Regions from separate parts of the Rhizobium brockwellii genome, predicted to be linked through region 3. Evidence: predicted binding sites of a transcription regulator. Region 3 holds the regulator's gene; each other region holds the start of a gene.

Region 1 (4,484 bases), 130 kb from region 3:
TCGGCGCGCCGCGATCCGATCGCCTCGACGCTTGCCAGCCTTTACGAGCGCGTCCGGCGCCGTCCGAAGCGCATCGTCTTTGCCGAGGCCGAGGAAGAGCAGGTCCTGCGTGCGGCGATGTCCTATGCCAACCAGCAGCTAGGCACTGCCATCCTGCTCGGCCGCGAGGACCTGATTCGGGCAACGGCCGAACGCGCCGGCATCGATCTCAACCGGCCGGGCCTCGAAATCGTCAATGCCCGGCTTTCGACCCGGGTCGAGGCCTATATCGATTATCTCTATGCCAGGCTGCAGCGGCGGGGTTATCTCCACCGTGACGCCCAGCGGCTGATCCACAACGACCGCAACCATTTCGCCGCCACCATGGTGGCGCTCGGCGACGCCGACGGCATGGTGACGGGCATCACCCGAAACTATTCGACGGCGCTCGAAGATGTGCGCCGCTGCATCGACGAGAAGCCAGGCCACCGCGTCATCGGCGTATCCTTGGCGCTCTGCCGCGGCCGCACCGTCTTCGTTGCCGATACGGCGGTGCACGACATGCCGACGGCCGAGGAGCTTGCCGATATCGCCGAGGAAGCTGCGGGTCTCGCGCGGCGCATGGGTTATCCGCCGCGTGTCGCCCTGCTGGCCTATTCCACCTTCGGCCATCCTTCGGGCGAACGCTCCGAGCGGGTGCGCGAGGCGGTGAAGATCCTTGACAAGCGCCGCGTCGATTTCGAATATGACGGTGAGATGGCCGCCGACGTTGCTCTGAACCGCAAGGTGATGGAGCAATATCCCTTCTGCCGCCTCTCCGGCCCGGCCAACGTCCTCGTCATGCCGGCCTTCCACTCGGCCTCGATCTCGACCAAGATGCTGCAGGAGCTCGGCGGCTCCACGGTGATCGGCCCGATCCTCGTCGGTCTCGACAAGCCGGTGCAGATCACCTCGATGGGCGCCAAGGACAGCGACATCGTCAACATGGCGGCGATCGCCGCCTACGGGGCGGGTTCGTAAACTCCTCCGGTCGACACTATGAGACGGCATCTTGTGCCCGGCCGACGACACGTCGGCCAGGCACAAGTTTTTTGCGGTTTTGCGTCCGGAGCATGAAAACAAAGAAATAGAGCACTTCCGTGATTCGAAGAAAAACGGAAATGCTCTAGGTTGCAGATAATGAACTGCCGAAGTCGCGAACGATGAAGAGCAGCGATGCTAGCTCTTAGCTCGCGAAGCGGCCGGCATCGGCGCCGTAATAATTCAGGTAACGGTCCGAGATGCTGGAGATCGGCAGCACGATTAGCACGTCGGTCGTGTTGAAGGCATGATCGATGACCGCGCTGGAGCCGACCATCGCGCCGAGGCGGAGATAGCCCTTGATCAACGGCGGCAGGGCCATCAACGCCCGCTTCGGATTGATGGCTTCGATCGGCATCAAGTCCATGTTGCGGGCGAGATCCGGCAGCGCCCCGACGGCCCATTCGTCCTTCGCCAGCACGTTGTGGTAGAGAAAGGACAGCGCCAGCGCATGGCTTTCGAGATAGACGCCGGGGAAAGAGGCGCAGCCGAACATGGCGCTGACGCCGTGCTTCAGCGCATAGGCCCAGTTGCCCTGCCACAGAAGCTCGACGGTGCGCTTGGTGCGGTATTCCGGCAGCACGCAGGAGCGGCCGAGCTCCATGAAGCGCTTGTCCGGATGTTTGGCAATAAGGCCCTCGATTTCGAATTCGGAAGCCGAGTAAAAACCGCCATTGGCGATGGCGACATCTTGACGCAACAGCCTGTAGGTGCCGACGATCTGGTCTTCGGGGTCGCCCTCGATCGAGCGGTCGAGAACCAGAAGATGGTCGCAGACAGCGTCATAGGCGTCGACGTCACGCTGCCGGCGCATGGCATCCAGCGGCAGCTGCGCCTTCATTTCGTCGACGAAGACGCGGTAGCGCACGGCCTGGGCGGCATCGATCTCGCGTGCCGTGCGGGCAAGGCGGGTCTCCAGATTGCCGATACGGCCGAGGATATCGCCGTCCTTCTGTACAGCAGCCGTCGAGGGCGGTGCAGCCTCCGCGGTGGTGTCACGATTCAGGATGTCGATGGCGGACATGACGATTCTCCCGTTGCCGGCTTATCGACGCCATAAAACACTTCTCTACGACAGGAAAGTGACATTTTGAATTTCCCGGCGCAAGAAACATGCCGGTTCCCGAGGCGCTCACCGCGCCTCTGCCCGGCGGGCGGAAAGGGCGGCGACCGCTTGAACTTCGGTCAGCAGCCGCACCGGATCGACCGGCTTTACCATGACGCGGTTGGCGCCGTTGAGCAAGACCTGGCGGCGCGATTCGTCACTCTTGTCGGCCGTCAGCACGATCACCGGCACCGAGGCGAGATCGAGCCGCCGCTCATGGCCGCGCAGGCGTCCCAGCATGTCGATGCCATTGCCGCCAGGCATCGAGAGGTCGCTGATGATGATATCGGGCCGAGCATTCGCCTCGCAGAGCGCGTAGTCGAGCAGGGTCTCGAAATCCTCGACATGGCGCACCTTATGCCCGCCCTTTTCCAGGACGACGCGCACCAGCATGGCATTGATCGGATCGTCCTCGCCGAGCAGGATGCTGAGCCCGCTGGCGGCAACCAGCGTCTCCGCCACCGAAAGGCTGAAGCCCGGCTGGTTGTCGTTCAGCGCGTCACGCTTCTCCATGCCGCGCATGCGCCCGCGCAGCACGTCGATCAGCGACTGTTCGCGCAGCGGCCGGATCAGCCAGGCATCGAAGAGGTCGAGCGGATGGGCGCTACGCTCTTCCGGATTGACGAGCAGCACCTTGCGCAGACCAAGGGCGGCGATTTCGGCGCGATCGGCAAGATGGGCGGAAAATTCCGCCGACATCCGATGGTCGATGATGATATCGGTCGGCCGCCGCCCGCTCTTTACCAGCCCAAGCAGTGTTGCCCGCGCCGTCTCGCCGTCGCCGACAAGATGGCAGAGGCCGCCGAGCGTGGTGATCGTTTCGGCGATGGCGGTGCGCGCCGCACCTGCCGGCGCCAGCAGCACGACGCTGTTGCCTGAAAGCAGCGTGTTTCGCCGGTCGGGGCGCTCGCTGTCGATATCGACAGGGAAGCGGATGGTGAATTCGCTGCCTCGGCCCTTTTCGCTGGTAACCGTCAGCGCGCCGTTGAATTCGCGCATGATGCGGGCGGAGATGGCAAGGCCGAGGCCGGTCCCGCTGCTCTTGTCGACAACGCTGCCACCCTGCTCGAACTCGCCGAAGACGCGCGCCTGCTCCTCCGCCGTCATGCCGGGACCGCTGTCGGTCACGGTGATCGACAGGTCGTCGCCGTCGAGCGACACGCGGATGAAGACGCCGCCGACCTGGGTGAACTTCACGGCATTGCCGATGACGTTGAACAGAACCTGGCGCAGCCGCGCCGGGTCGAAGCTCATATTTTCGGGCACGTCGGAGGACACGGTGGCGCCGATCTCGATACCCTTTTCATGCGCCCGGTGGGCGAGCATCTCGACGACGCTTTCCAGAAGCTTGCGCAGCGATTCCGAGCGCGGGTGCAGCGCGAAGCGGCCGACTTCGATGGTGGAGAAATCGAGCAGATCCTCGACGAGCTGCGTCAATGCGTGGCCGGACTGGCGGATGTTGGCGAGATAGTTTTGCTGCTCCTGCGTCAGCCGCGTTTCGGCGATCAGATGCGTCATGCCGAGGATGCCGGAAAGCGGCGTGCGCACCTCGTGGCTGACGGTGGCAAGCAGCCTCGATTTGGCGGCGCTGTTATATTCGGCCTTCTGGCGGGCCTCCTCGCGGCCCTGCGCGATCAGCCGCTCGTCGGTGACGTCGCGGGCAACGCTCTGCAGCAGCAGGCGGCCGTTCGCCGGGTCGCGGGTAACGACGTCACGCCAGAGGAAGATGCGCTGGCCCTCCGGCGTCGAGATCTCGACATCGTAGCAGTGCGGTATCGGACCGGGGCGGAAGGCAAGGCCGATCTCCTCGCAGGTTTTTCCTTCCGGGCGCAGCCGCCCGGTCAGGCGGCGAAACGTGTCATTGGCGGAGATGATGCGCCGGTCCATGGTGCGGCTGACCGTGATGTCGCCGAGCACGTCGTGCACGTCGGCAAACAGCTTTGCGCCGCCATTCTCATCCGGCTTGGATTGGCCGGGGCGCTGCCCGGCCTTGCGCGAGCGAACCATCAGCAGGGCATAACTGGCGATGACGGCAAGGCCAAGAACGACGAGACCGCCCGAAAGCAGCAGCGGATCGCCGGCATGGGCAAGCAGCATCAGGATCGTTGCGGCAAGAAGGCCGGCGCCGCCAAGCCAGTAGAACAGCAGGCGCCGTGTCGGTGCAGGTCCGCCCTGGCGGTCATCGGCGCCCCGGGGTGCCGGTGCGTTCGGTCGTGCGAAGACCGCCTCCATCCGCTTCTCATGCGGCTTGGCGGCGGGTCCACCGAAGGCGGCGGACAATCTTTCCTGCAACTGTCCCAGGTTCTGCATGCTATCTGGA
Region 2 (4,484 bases), on a different replicon from region 3:
CCGGCCACGGCGATCCAGGTAGCCGGGGGAGGCGGCGATGGCAAAGCGCTGGACGCGTGGGCCGATCGGTATTGCGATCATATCCTGCTCCAACCGCTCGTCATAGCGGATGCCGGCGTCGCAGCCGGCCGCGATCACGTCGACAAAGCTCTCGTCGGTCACCACCTCCAGCCGAATATCGGGATAGACGGCGAGGAATGGTGGAACGATGGCAGGCAGCACCAGCCGCGCCGCGCTGACCGGCACATTGAGGCGCAACGCACCGGCCGGCCTGTCGCGAAATCCGTTGACGACGTCGAGGGCAGACTCCACCTCGCTCAAAGCAGGGCCGAGCCGCTCCAGCAAGCCCTTGCCCGCTTCGGTCGGGACAACACTGCGGGTCGTCCGGTTGAGCAGCCTGACGCCGAGTTGGCCCTCCAGGCGACGCACCGCTTCGCTGAGGAAGGAGGCGCTGCTGCCGCTGACGCGCGCCCCTTCACGAAAACCCCCGGCACGGGCCACGGCAACGAAGGCATTGAGATCACCCAGATCCGCTTTCACTGTTCGCCACTCCGCACAGCCCGTGCGGATTGTAGCCAATTTTCACGCGTGCCGACAATGCTTATCTTGGGCCTATCTTGGCGTCATCTCTTGAAAGGAATTAAGTCATGTCCACTACCGATCAGTCCGGCACATTCAACCTCGGCGGCCGCAGCGTGAAGCGGCTCGGCTATGGCGCCATGCAGCTTGCCGGGCCTGGCGTGTTTGGCCCGCCCAAAGATCATGGCGCAGCCTTGGCCGTGCTGCGAGAGGCGGTCACGAGCGGCGTAAACCATATCGACACCAGCGACCTCTATGGCCCGCACGTCACCAACCAGATCATCCGCGAAGCGCTGCATCCCTATCGCGACGATCTCGTCATCGTCACCAAGATCGGCGCCCGGCGCGGCGCGGATGGATCGTGGATGCCGGCCTTCTCGCGTGAAGAACTGACCGCGGCAGTGCACGACAATCTCCGCAATCTCGGCCTCGATGTGCTTGATGTCGTCAATCTCAGGATCATGTTCGACGTGCATGGTCCGGCCGAAGGGTCGATCGAAGCGCCGCTGACAGTGCTCGCCGATCTTCAGCGGCAAGGCCTGGTGCGTCACGTCGGGCTGAGCAACGTCACATCCAAGCAGATCACCGAAGGGCGTGGGATCACCGAGATCATCTGCGTGCAGAACCAGTACAATCTCGCGCATCGGGCCGACGATGCCCTGATCGACGATCTCGCGCGCGACGGCATTGCCTATGTACCATTCTTCCCGCTCGGCGGGTTCAGCCCGCTGCAGTCGTCCACCCTGTCCGATGTCGCCACACGCCTCAATGCCACGCCGATGCAGGTGGCACTCGCCTGGCTGCTGCGTCGCGCGGAAAACATCCTGCTGATTCCCGGCACTTCGTCCGTCGGCCATCTCAGGGAGAACCTCGCCGCCGCCGGGCTCGCGCTGCCGGATGAGGCCGTCTCGGAATTGAACCGCATGGCTGATGTCGCCGCCTGAAGGTCTCCGACGATCCAACGCTACGCCACGCTCTTCCGTGGCGTAGCGTAGCAACCCGCCGTTGCGGCTATGCTGTCAATAGCGCTCCGGCACGAGCATTTCAGGCGGAACCGGCGACCTGTTGTAATCGGCATGACGGATGCGATCCGGCAACTGGATCTCCAGTTTCGGAACATCCTCATAAGGGATCTGTTCGAGAAGATGGGCAATGCAGTTCAACCGCGCCCGTTTCTTGTCCACGGCCTGTACCACCCACCAGGGTGCGTCCTCCGTGTGCGTCCGCGCCAGCATCTCTTCCTTGGCTTTGGTGTATTCCTCCCAATGGACACGGCTTTCCATATCCATCGGTGAGAGCTTCCATTGCTTCAGCGGATCGTGGATACGCATCTTGAAGCGGAATTCCTGCTCCTCGTCGGTGATCGAAAACCAGTACTTGATCAGCACGATACCGGAGCGGACGAGCATCCGCTCGAATTCAGGCACCGAGCGGAAGAACTCCTCGAGTTCTTCCTCGGTGCAGAACCCCATGACGCGCTCGACGCCGGCGCGATTGTACCAGCTTCGGTCAAAGAGCACCATTTCGCCGGCGGTCGGAAGATGCGGGACATAACGCTGGAAATACCATTGATGACGTTCCCGCTCGGTGGGCGCGGGCAGCGCGACCGTCCGGCAAACGCGCGGATTGAGCCGCTGGGTCACGCGCTTGATCGCGCCACCCTTGCCGGCCGAATCCCGCCCTTCGAACAGCACCACCACCTTCAGCTTCTTATGCTGGACCCAATCCTGCAACCGCACCAGTTCATGCTGCAGCCGGAAAAGCTCCCTGAAGTAGATCTTTCGCTCGATCGTCTGCTCCGCCGGTTCCGACATTCCTTCGGCAACCAGATCGTCCAGCCGGTCTTCCTCCATCTGCATTTCCAGCTCTTCATCGAAGCTGTCGGCGATTTCGGCCTTAATACGGCTGAGCTGGTCCTGAGGTGTTTGAGTCATGGCCTTTTCCTTCCTGCTTTTTTTGACAGGAGCATGTCACTGCGAAGTTTGTGTGACAGTTCGGCTAACCGGAAGCCGGAACAGCAACGTCCCGATCTCTCAAGCCGATGCTTGCGGCGTCGAATGCGCTTCAGCCGCCGAGCGCGCCTACAACTGCCCCGTCCGGTACTGGTCGACAAGGTTCCGGCAGGCGCGGATCGTCAGAGCCATGACGGTGAGCGTGGTGCCGGCGATGCCGCTGCCGGGGAAGGCGCTGGCGTCGGTGACGATGAGGTTCGGAGCATCCCAGACCTGGTTGTAGGGATTGAGCACAGAAGCTTGCCGATTTTCGCCCATGCGCGCGCCGCCCGTCTCATGGATTGCCGCGCCCATGCACATGGTCTTGCGGAACCATTTGCGGAACATGAAGCGGCTGAAGGTATCGGCTTCGGGAAAGGCGCCCTTGCCCATCTCCTTGAGGCCGGTGGGCGAGCCGATGAATTCGAGGTCGCCGCCGACTTCCTTGATCATCGCGATCAGCGTTTCCTCCTGCCTTCTGAGCAGCGCCTGTTCCTCCTCCTGCATGACGCAGCGGATATGTGGCACGGGAATGTTCCAGGCATCCCTACGCCTGACGTCGAGCGTGATGCGATTGTCTGCATAGGGCAGCATCCGGCCGAAACCGAAGAAGGCGAGACGTGCATCTGTGTCCCCGGAGACCGGCGCGCGGCCGACGCTTCCCTGGTAGTCGAAATCGCCGCGGGCGGCGTCGCCCTCGCCGAAGCGGGGAATGAAGATCCCGCCTGACGGATTGTAGAACGGGTCGGTCGGCGCAGACTCGTCGACCGCCCAACCCTTCGCCTTCGAAAAGGACCCAAACGCGAGGCACGGAAGCTGATCCATAAAATAGCGGCCGAGGGCACCCGAGCTGTTGCCGAGCCCATCAGGATGTTTCGCCGACGCCGAATTCAGCAGCAGTCGCACGCTCTCTATCGGCGAGGCCGAAAGCACCACCGTCGCGGCGCGCGCGGTCGATACTTCGCCCGTATTGCGATCGATGAACTCCGCTCCGGTGGCGTGGCCGGTCTTCTCGTCCGTGGTGATGCGGCGAACGACGGCGTCGTAGCGGACTGTCAGTTGGCCGGTCGCCTTTGCTTCTCGCAGCGGTCGCGGCATGCGGTCGGCGTCCGGCGCGATGTAGCGCCAGGAAACGACATGCCTTTCCGGCCAACGGTATTCAACCGCCTGCTTGAAGATCTGTTCGGCGGGCGTCAGGCTTGCCGGCTTCGCATAGATGCCATCTGGCAGCGTGGCCACGTTGTCCTTGTTGCCGTAGAGCCCGAGATGGGCCTCGACCTCGTCGTAGAAAGGCACCAGCTCGTCATAGGAGACCGGCCAGTCCACGCCCTTTCCGGCGCGTGAGCGGATCTTGAAATCGTCGTCGGTCCAGCGCAGCAGCACCCGGCCGAAACTGTGGAGGCGCCCACCGCCCTGGCGGCCGCGGATCCAGAGGAAGGGTTCGCCCTTCGGCGTCGTATAGGGGTTCTTGCGGTCGTTGACGAAGAAATGGCTGAAGCGCTCGGTGAAAAAGGCTGCGCGCGCCTGGATCGGCTGGCCCTTGAGGGTGGCCCGCGCGCGCTCCCATATATTGATGCTGCTTGCCGGCGCCTTCTTGCGGGCGGGATCGAAATCCTTCGGTCCGACCGCGGGGCCGGCCTCGAGCAGCAGCACCGACAATCCCTGTGCCGTCAGTTCCTTCACCGCAAAAGAACCCGCCGCGCCGGAGCCGATCACCAGCGCATCATAGACGATCTCAGACATGTATTTTCAAATCCTGTCCTGAAGCAATCCTCAAAACGGCGCGAAGCGCGTCCGGAATTGCGGGAAAACAAAGGGATGGCGCGTTACAGCCGCGATCCGTCAGCGCCGAAGAGGGATGCCTTGGCGATATCGAGCCCGGGAGCCACGGCATCGCCGGGCTGCAGGGTGACA
Region 3 (4,484 bases):
TTCATCGGCCTGCCGCGCTCGGCCTCGCTGGTCGGCGGCCTGGTGCTGACGCTGATGACCCTGCCGACGATCATCATCGCGACGCGCGCCGCCCTTCGCGCCGTGCCGCCGTCGATCCGCGCCGCGGCCCTCGGCCTCGGCGCTTCGAAGATGCAGATGGTGTTCCACCATGTTCTGCCGCTCGCCATGCCCGGCATCCTCACCGGCACGATCATCGGCCTGGCGCATGCGCTCGGCGAAACCGCGCCGCTGCTTCTGATCGGCATGGTCGCCTTCGTCGCCAACGCGCCGACGACACCGCTCGATCCCTCGACGGCTCTGCCCGTACAGGTCTATATGTGGGCCAACGAGGCCGAACGTGCCTTCGTTGAGCGTACTTCGGGTGCCATCATCGTCCTGCTCCTGTTCCTGATCGTCATGAACATGGGCGCCATCCTCTTGCGTCGTCGCTTCGAGCGCCGCTGGTAAACGGAGTTACAAGATCATGAACATGTTGACGGAAGCTGCAGTTGAAAAGGCGCTGGATCACAAGATGAGCAACGTCCCGTATAAGATGATCGGAAAGGATGTCTCGGTTTACTACGGCGAAAAGCGCGCGCTATTCGATGTGAACCTGAACATCCGCGAAAACACCGTAACCGCCCTGATCGGCCCGTCCGGCTGCGGCAAGTCGACCTTCCTGCGCAGCCTCAACCGCATGAACGACACGATCGACGGCTGCCGCGTCACCGGCAAGATCACGCTCGACACCGACGATATCTATGATCCCGATATCGACGTCGTCGAACTTCGCGCCCGCGTCGGCATGGTCTTCCAGAAGCCGAACCCGTTCCCGAAGACGATCTACGAAAACGTCTCCTACGGCCCGCGCATCCATGGCCTCGCCAAGTCGAAGGCCGATCTCGACCAGATCGTCGAGACCAGCCTGCAGCGCGCCGGCCTCTGGAACGAGGTCAAGGACCGCGTGCACGAGTCCGGCACCGGCCTGTCGGGCGGTCAGCAGCAGCGCCTCTGCATTGCGCGTGCCGTCGCCGTCAGCCCGGAAGTGATCCTGATGGACGAGCCCTGCTCGGCGCTCGACCCGATCGCCACCGCCAAGGTCGAGGAGCTGATCCACGAGCTGCGCGAGAACTACACGATCGTCATCGTCACCCACTCCATGCAGCAGGCCGCGCGTGTTTCGCAGCGCACCGCCATGTTCCACCTCGGCAATCTCGTCGAGGAGAACGACACCGACAAGATGTTCACCAATCCCGACGATCCGCGCACCCAGGACTACATCATGGGTCGCTTCGGCTGATTTTGGCGTCACCAAGCCTTTCCGTTATTCGAGGATAAAGCCCCATGGCATCGACACATATTTATTCTGCCTATGATGATGATCTGAAGTTCCTGTCCAGGCGGATTTCCGAAATGGGCGGCCTGGCCGAGCAGATGGTCGCCGAAGCCGTGCGGGCGCTCGTCAACGGCGATACCGCGCTGGCGCAGAAGGTCATCTCCGACGATGTGATCCTCGATCACGCCGAACGCGAAATCGGCGACAAGGCGATCGTCACCATCGCCCGCCGCCAGCCGATGGCCGCGGACCTGCGCGAAATCATGGGTTCGATCCGCATCGCCGCCGATCTCGAACGTGTCGGCGACCTCGGCAAGAACACTGCCAAGCGCGTCATCGCCGTCCAAAGCACCGGCGTTCCCCGCAAGCTCGCCCGCGGCCTCGAGCATCTGTCCGAGCTGGCGCTCGTCCAGCTCAAGGAAGTGCTCGACGTCTACACCAATCGTTCCGCCGACAAGGCGAATGCGATCCGCGAACGCGACAACGAGATCGACGCGATGTACACCTCGCTGTTCCGCGAGCTCCTGACCTACATGATGGAAGATCCGCGCAACATCACCAGCTGCACGCATCTTCTCTTCTGCGCCAAGAACATCGAGCGCATCGGCGACCACGCCACCAACATCGCCGAGACGATCTTTTACATGACGACAGGCGCGCAGCCGGAAGGCGACCGTCCGAAGGACGACAGCGCCAACACCGTCGGCGCGGTCACCGAATAACCGCCTACACCCCGCCGCTTGCGTGCGCGCCCATCCGGGCGCGCAAGAGGTCGCAGCCAATTTCTGAATTTGCGCAGGATGCATTGCTTAAATCACCCTGGTTTAAGGATCATGCGCGAGGAGACCGACACGCATGATCCCGAGAGTTGCAGTTGTTGAAGACGAGGAAGCCCTCAGCGTGCTTCTTCGCTACAATCTCGAAGCGGAAGGCTTCGAGGTCGATACCATCCTTCGTGGCGACGAAGCCGAAATGCGGCTTCAGGAGCGCACGCCCGATCTTCTCATCCTTGATTGGATGCTGCCCGGCGTCTCCGGCATCGAGCTCTGCCGGCGCCTGCGCATGCGGCCGGAGACCGAGCGTCTGCCGATCATCATGCTGACGGCGCGCGGCGAAGAGAGCGAGCGTGTCCGCGGATTGTCGACGGGCGCCGACGATTATGTCGTCAAGCCCTTCTCGACCCCCGAGCTCGTTGCCCGCGTCAAGGCGATGCTGCGTCGCGCCCGTCCCGAGGTGCTGTCGACGGTGCTGAAATGCGGTGACATCGAGCTCGACCGTGAGACCCATCGCGTCCATCGCAAGACCCGCGAAGTCCGCCTCGGCCCCACCGAATTCCGCCTGCTGGAATTCCTGATGTCGTCGCCGGGCCGGGTCTTCTCCCGCTCACAGCTGTTGGATGGTGTCTGGGGCCACGATATCTATGTCGACGAGCGCACCGTCGACGTCCATGTCGGCCGCCTGCGCAAGGCGCTGAATTTCTCCAACATGCAGGACGTCATCCGCACCGTCCGCGGCGCCGGTTATTCGATGGAAGCCTGAGGGCTTTCATCTGAGCCTGCTGGCAAAGCCCCGGCAAAACCCGCGACGTCATCCTCGGCCTTGTGCCGAGGATCTGCGCACGCCAAATTAAGCATTTGAAAATAAAGTTTTTTCTCTCAAGTGGTTGAGGTGATCAGATGCTCGGCACAAGGCCGAGCATGACGGAGGGAAACCTGAGCTTCCATCCGCGCATAAAAAAACGGGCCACTCGGCCCGTTTTCTGCATTCTAACGATGGTCAGCCCCCTCAGCTGGCCCGCGCGGCTGCCCGGCGGCGTTCGTTGACCGGCTGGTAGGCAAGCTTCTGGTGATAGCTGCAATAGGGCGAATTGTCGGGGGATTCGCAGCCGCAGAAATGGAAGTCGTCCTTCAGCGGATCGCCGACCGGCCACTTGCAGGTGCGCTCGGTCAGTTCCGTCAGGCCGAGGCGGCGCGAAATCGGCACCACCACATTGCCTCTCGGCACGTATTCCATTTCCTCGATCGTTTCGATCTCGATCTCTTCCTTCAGCATCGTCGCGCCCTGCTGGCGGGTGACGGTGCGGGTGGTGATCCGAGAGGCGAAGTTCGGCGCGCGCGGCGCCGATGTATTGCGCTTCGGCGTTCGCGCCGCGGTGTTGGTGCCGCCGGCCTTGGCACGGCCGGGAAGGCACAGCCGGTGCACTTTACCGATGACCGCGTTTCGGCTGACACCGCCAAGTTGTGCCGCGATCTGGCTGGCGCTCAGTCCTTCGGCCCAAAGCTTCTTGAGTTTCTCGACCCGCTCGTCTGTCCAGTTCATGCCCTGTCTCCACCTTTTGCGTTGGTGATGGCAGAATCCCTCACCGTTGTCCCGGGAGCTCCGAAACAAGAAACGCTTGATCAATTTTGGTGACTAGTTCCGCCGCATGCAGTCTAGTAATTGATCTTTAACCTAGTGTGAGCCTGACTCCGTGACAAGAGTCGCATGAATCCGGATGAATCGAATTCGTAGTTTTCCCCAACTTGCTGTCCCTGCGTGGCATTTCTGCAATAATGCCTGTTGAAGACTGAAAATGCCGCTGTACACCTGTGCTGCATACGCTAAGGGCGCCGTTTTGTTGACATTGCAGCGCGAAAAGGAAATAGTGCCACTCGCCGCCGCAAGGCGGCATTTTTGATTTTTCGGGCCTGGTTTCCTTAGCCGGAGTCATTGCCCGGCAACTTTGATGGAGATCGCGCCATGGCTGAAGCCGCGCCGCTTTATGACACCTATTCTCGTGCCCCACTGCGGTTCGAGCGAGGCGAGGGCGTATGGCTGATCACCGAAACTGGCGAGCGATATCTCGATTTCGGCGCCGGCGTCGCCGTCACCTCCGTCGGCCACAGCAATCCGCATGTGGTCGGCGCGCTGAAGGAGCAGGCCGACAAGGTCTGGCACCTGTCGAACATCTATGAGATCCCCGGACAGGAGCGTCTGGCTAAACGCCTGACCGACGCCACCTTCGCCGACAAGGTGTTCTTCACCAACTCAGGTGCCGAGGCGCTCGAATGCGCGATCAAGACGGCCCGCCGCTATCAGTTTTCCAAGGGCCATCCCGAGCGCTTCCATATCATCACCTTCGAAGGCGCCTTCCACGGACGGACGCTGG
Region 4 (4,484 bases), 780 kb from region 3:
CAAGGAAGTCCAGGAATTCATCCTGAAATACGTGACCCGCGAGCTTTACGAAAGCAAGTACGCCGACGTCTTCAAGGGCGACGTCAACTGGCAGGCCGTTCAGGTCCCGCCGGGCCAGACCTATGCCTGGGACGACGATTCGACCTATGTTCAGAACCCGCCCTACTTCGTCGGCATGGGCAAGAAGGGCACCGGCGTCTCCGATATCAAGGGCGCCCGCGTTCTCGGCCTGTTCGGCGACAAGATCACCACCGACCACATCTCGCCGGCCGGTTCGATCAAGGCGGCATCGCCGGCCGGCGCCTACCTCATCGACCACGACGTCGCCGTTGCCGACTTCAACCAGTACGGCACGCGCCGCGGCAACCATGAAGTAATGATGCGCGGCACCTTCGCCAATATCCGCATCCGCAACCACATGCTCGGCCCGAACGGCAAGGAAGGTGGCTACACCATCCATTACCCGTCGAAGGAAGAGACCTCGATCTACGACGCCGCGATGCAGTACAAGCAGGAAGGCGTGCCGCTCGTCATCTTCGCCGGTGTCGAATACGGCAACGGCTCTTCGCGCGACTGGGCTGCCAAGGGCACCAACCTGCTCGGGGTCAAGGCGGTGGTCGCCCAGTCCTTCGAGCGCATCCATCGCTCGAACCTGGTCGGCATGGGCATCATCCCCTTCGTCTTCGAAGAGGGCACGACCTGGCAGAGCCTCGGCCTCAAGGGCGATGAACTCGTCACCATCGAAGGTCTGGAAAAGATCAAGCCGCGCGAGAAGAAGATCGCCAAGATCACCTATGGCGACGGCACCGTGAAGGAGGTTCCGCTGCTGTCGCGCGTCGATACGCTCGACGAGGTAGTCTACCTCAACAATGGCGGCATCTTGCAGACGGTTCTGCGCGACCTCGCTGCCTGATTTTTAAGACACTCACATGATAATGGCCGCCGGAGAGCAGTTTCCGGCGGTTTTTCTTTGCGGCGACAGTCTTCAAACGGGGCTCACGATGATTTGTTTTACGCAAGTTCCCGTCTAGCTATGTCTCACCCGTTCGTGACTTTTCGTTTGGACCCGGAAGGATTATTCGTACGTTCATATGTCAGGGCCTCCGGTTCCAACATGCCGTCGGCGCTGAAAAAGAGGTGCAGGTGAATGTCCCCCCGTTTTTTGATTCCGCTGATCGCCGGCGTTGTTCTCTCAGGCCCGTTGCAGGCCGAAGATGGCACACCGAAAGGTGTCGTCGAACTCTTCACGTCGCAGGGCTGCTCCTCCTGTCCTCCCGCTGATGCCGCTTTCCGTAAGTTGGTGAACCAGGGTGATGTCATCGCGCTCGCCTATCATGTCGATTACTGGAACTATCTCGGCTGGGCCGATACGCTGAGCTCCAAGGAAAACACCGAGCGGCAGTATGGCTATGCCAAGACGATGGGCCGCAGCAACGTCTACACGCCGCAGGCCATCGTCAATGGACGCGACCATCTGGCCGGCGCCGATCTGAATGGCATCAACAGCAAGATCGACACCTATAGCAGCGAAGGCAACGGGCTGACCGTTCCGATCAGCGCCGCGATGCGCGGCGACGAGCTGGAGATCAAGATCGGCGCGGGACAGGGCAAAGCCAATGTCGTGATGGTCTATTTCGACAAGGAAAAGACGATCGACGTCGAAAAGGGCGAGAACAGCGGCCAGAAGATCTCCTATCTGCACAGCGTCACCAATGTCGAAACCGTCGGCATGTGGGACGGCAAGGCGACCAGTCTGACGCTGCCCGCCAGCGTGCTGCAGCGGCCGCAGCTCGAGGGCTGCGCCATCCTGCTGCAATCGGCGACCGCAGACGGCGATCCGGCTGCGATCCTTGGCGCGACCGTGGTGATGGCTGGCAAAAATATCTGAAATTTCATCCGGTTACGGATGAAATGCTGGGGCGGCCCGGCCGAGCGTATTCGGGGCTGGGGTTAAGGTCGATACGCTCCGCCGGGCCCTTTGGCGCGTTGGCGCCAAACTGGAGCTCATAAATCTCCTGCAAATGAGGCGCTGTTTTGACTGAAATGCGGCGCTGCGGAGAAAGCGTTGGCCTGCCCAGCGCCCTTGCGCGAGAGACGCGCGGCGCTGTAGTGCGGCTGAATGTGACAGTCGGCACTCTTGCAATTTGCGGCAGCTCGGGCAAACTGTCACTCTCCTGTCATATGTGGAGGCCTTGTGAGACTGATGACAGATCAGCCGGATTTGCGACACGGCGAAAGCCGTTCCGTCGACCACAGTTCCTCAGTCGTCGTCGATCTCAGGGAATACAGACAAAGCAAGGACCCGCTTCCGGTGACCTTCCACCGGCGCGAACTGGACGCGATCCTCTGGATTTACGGCCGGATGGTTGGTGATGGTGAATGGCGCGACTACGCCATCGATCACCTGAAGGACAGGGCGGTCTTTTCCGTTTTCAAGCGTTCCGGCGAAATGCCGCTCTTCCGCATCGAGAAAAACCCGAAGCTCGCCGCCAAGCAGGGTGCCTATTCAGTGATCAGCGTCAACGGCACGATCCTGAAGCGCGGTCACGAGCTGAACCAAGTGCTGAAGGTGTTCGACAAGGCCCTGAAGCTCGTCGACAAGTAAGCCGCATCAGCCGGAAAACAGCGTGCCGGGATAGGCTGATGGGTCCGGATCTGTGCTCATGCCTTCGCCGAGGGCGCGCTGCATGAACATCGTATCCAGCCAGCGGCCGTGCTTGTAGCCGGTGCCCTTCATCAGGCCGACCTCCTCGAAGCCAGCCTTGCGATGGAGCGCGATCGAGGCGGGGCTGGCGCCACCGATGACGGCGGCCATCTGCCGAAAGCCGAGGGTGGTGCAGCGGATGATGAGTTCGGCAAGCAGCGCCTTGCCGATGCCGCGACCGCGGGCTTGCGGCGCCAGGTAGATCGAATCCTCGACCAGCCAGCGATAGGCGGGGCGCGTGCGGAAGGCCGAGGCGTAGGCGTAGCCCAACAAGGCCCCGTCCGTGCCGATGGCTGCGATATAGGGATATTGCTGGCCGACGATCGCTGAAAAACGTTGTGCCATGTCGGCTTCGGAGGGCGGGACGATCTCATAGCTCGCGACGCCGTTCAGGACCGATTCGCGATAGATATCGGCAATGGCGGGAATATCGGCTTGCGTGGCATCGCGCAGGAGGAAGGACATGTTGGCGGGATCCATTGGGGAGGATATGTCTTCGTAAAACCATCCCGCGAAAGCCTGCGCAACAAAAAAGGCGGCCGAAGCCGCCTTTTCCATCCCAGTCTGCCCTGCTTATTTACGGTTGCCCATGAACTGCAGCAGGAACATGAAGAGGTTGATGAAGTCGAGATAGAGCGTCAGCGCACCCATGATCGCCTTGCGACCGGCGACGGCGACGTCATCGGCTTCCAGGTACAATTCCTTGATACGCTGGGTATCGTAGGCGGTGAGGCCTGCGAAGATCAGGACGCCGAGCACCGAGATGGCGAACTGCACGGCAGACGACGCCAGGAAGATGTTGACGATCGAGGCGATGATCAGGCCGAAAAGACCCATCATCAGGAACGAACCCATCGCCGACAGATTACGCTTCGTCGTGTAGCCGTAAAGCGACAGCGCGCCAAAGGAGGCGGCGGTGACGAAGAAGGTCTGAACGACGCTCTGACCTGTGTAGATCAGGAAGATCGATGAGAGCGATAGGCCGACGAGCGCAGCGTAGACCGCAAAGGTCGTCTGGGCGGCGGCCACCGTCATCGTATTGATCCGGAAGCTCAGGAAGAACACCAGAGCCAGCGGCGCCAGAATGACCACCCACTTCAGCGGGCTGATATAGATCGCCTGACCGAAAGCGGTCAGCTCGCCATTGGCGAAGGCGAATTGGAACGACAGATATGCGGCCACACCGGTGATCGCCAGACCCAGCGCCATCAGGTTGTAGACCTTGAGCATATAAGCGCGCAGGCCTTGATCAATCATCTCGCCGGTCTGAGCGCGGCTTTGATAGTTACGAAGATCAGCCATAGTTTCCTCTTACAAGCTCCGATGGAAATACGGTGTCGGGGTTTTCGACCCGGGCGCCGCTGCGGAGCTCCAGCATGCCTGCGGATAATATGAGGCTTTCGTCCTTTGCAAACAAGAGGCTTGCAAAGCCTCGGTCGGTTAAATCGCCGTAAGGTGAAGGGTTTGAGTGCCGTTTCCTACTCAAAGCTCGCGCAAGACGGGGGCCGCCTTCTGCCCGAGGATGCGCCAGGTGCCGATCAGGCCGATGCCGACGGTCAGGACGAGCGCGGTCACAAGCGTCAGTCCCGCCACGTCGGGCAGAAAGGTCGAGGGCAGGCGCATGATGCGGGCGACGATGAACCAGGCGGCGACGCTGCCGGCGATCAGCGCAAAGATCGCGGTCGCAAGCCCGAGGATCAGATATTCGTAGCTGAAGGCGCGGATCAGCATGGCGCGGGTGGCGCCGAGCGTCTTCAGCACCACCGCGTCGTGGGTGCGC

What was found. Region 3 encodes PhoB, which activates phosphate uptake and scavenging genes when phosphate is short. Its sites were predicted from a motif close to TGTCATNNANCTGTCAT; they were not measured.
Region 1: olsB (l-ornithine N(alpha)-acyltransferase) is a predicted target of PhoB. The motif match lies at 2,131-2,147, and genes of this name have one in related genera.
Region 2: ppk2 (polyphosphate kinase 2) is a predicted target of PhoB. The motif match lies at 2,536-2,552, and genes of this name have one in related genera.
Region 4: RLCC275e_RS20710 (DUF2794 domain-containing protein) is a predicted target of PhoB. The motif match lies at 2,165-2,181, and genes of this name have one in related genera.

Annotation. Positions count from the first base shown of each region.
Region 1 is NZ_CP053439.1:35,236-39,719, forward strand. Features, by position in the region: gene RLCC275e_RS00175 (NADP-dependent malic enzyme) at 1-999, shown strand, start outside; gene olsB (l-ornithine N(alpha)-acyltransferase) at 1,205-2,083, opposite strand; gene RLCC275e_RS00185 (PAS domain-containing hybrid sensor histidine kinase/response regulator) at 2,192-4,474, opposite strand.
Region 2 is NZ_CP053443.1:227,408-231,891, reverse strand. Features, by position in the region: gene RLCC275e_RS32650 (LysR family transcriptional regulator) at 1-540, opposite strand, end outside; gene RLCC275e_RS32645 (aldo/keto reductase family oxidoreductase) at 648-1,523, shown strand; gene ppk2 (polyphosphate kinase 2) at 1,599-2,513, opposite strand; gene RLCC275e_RS32635 (GMC oxidoreductase) at 2,661-4,313, opposite strand; gene RLCC275e_RS32630 (ABC transporter ATP-binding protein) at 4,397-4,484, opposite strand, start outside.
Region 3 is NZ_CP053439.1:160,814-165,297, forward strand. Features, by position in the region: gene pstA (phosphate ABC transporter permease PstA) at 1-468, shown strand, start outside; gene pstB (phosphate ABC transporter ATP-binding protein PstB) at 485-1,300, shown strand; gene phoU (phosphate signaling complex protein PhoU) at 1,345-2,058, shown strand; gene phoB (phosphate regulon transcriptional regulator PhoB) at 2,192-2,875, shown strand; gene RLCC275e_RS00820 (GcrA family cell cycle regulator) at 3,122-3,655, opposite strand; gene RLCC275e_RS00825 (aspartate aminotransferase family protein) at 4,076-4,484, shown strand, end outside.
Region 4 is NZ_CP053439.1:4,216,807-4,221,290, reverse strand. Features, by position in the region: gene acnA (aconitate hydratase AcnA) at 1-913, shown strand, start outside; gene RLCC275e_RS20715 (DUF1223 domain-containing protein) at 1,148-1,888, shown strand; gene RLCC275e_RS20710 (DUF2794 domain-containing protein) at 2,204-2,605, shown strand; gene RLCC275e_RS20705 (GNAT family N-acetyltransferase) at 2,612-3,169, opposite strand; gene RLCC275e_RS20700 (Bax inhibitor-1/YccA family protein) at 3,278-4,006, opposite strand; gene RLCC275e_RS20695 (ABC transporter permease) at 4,187-4,484, opposite strand, start outside.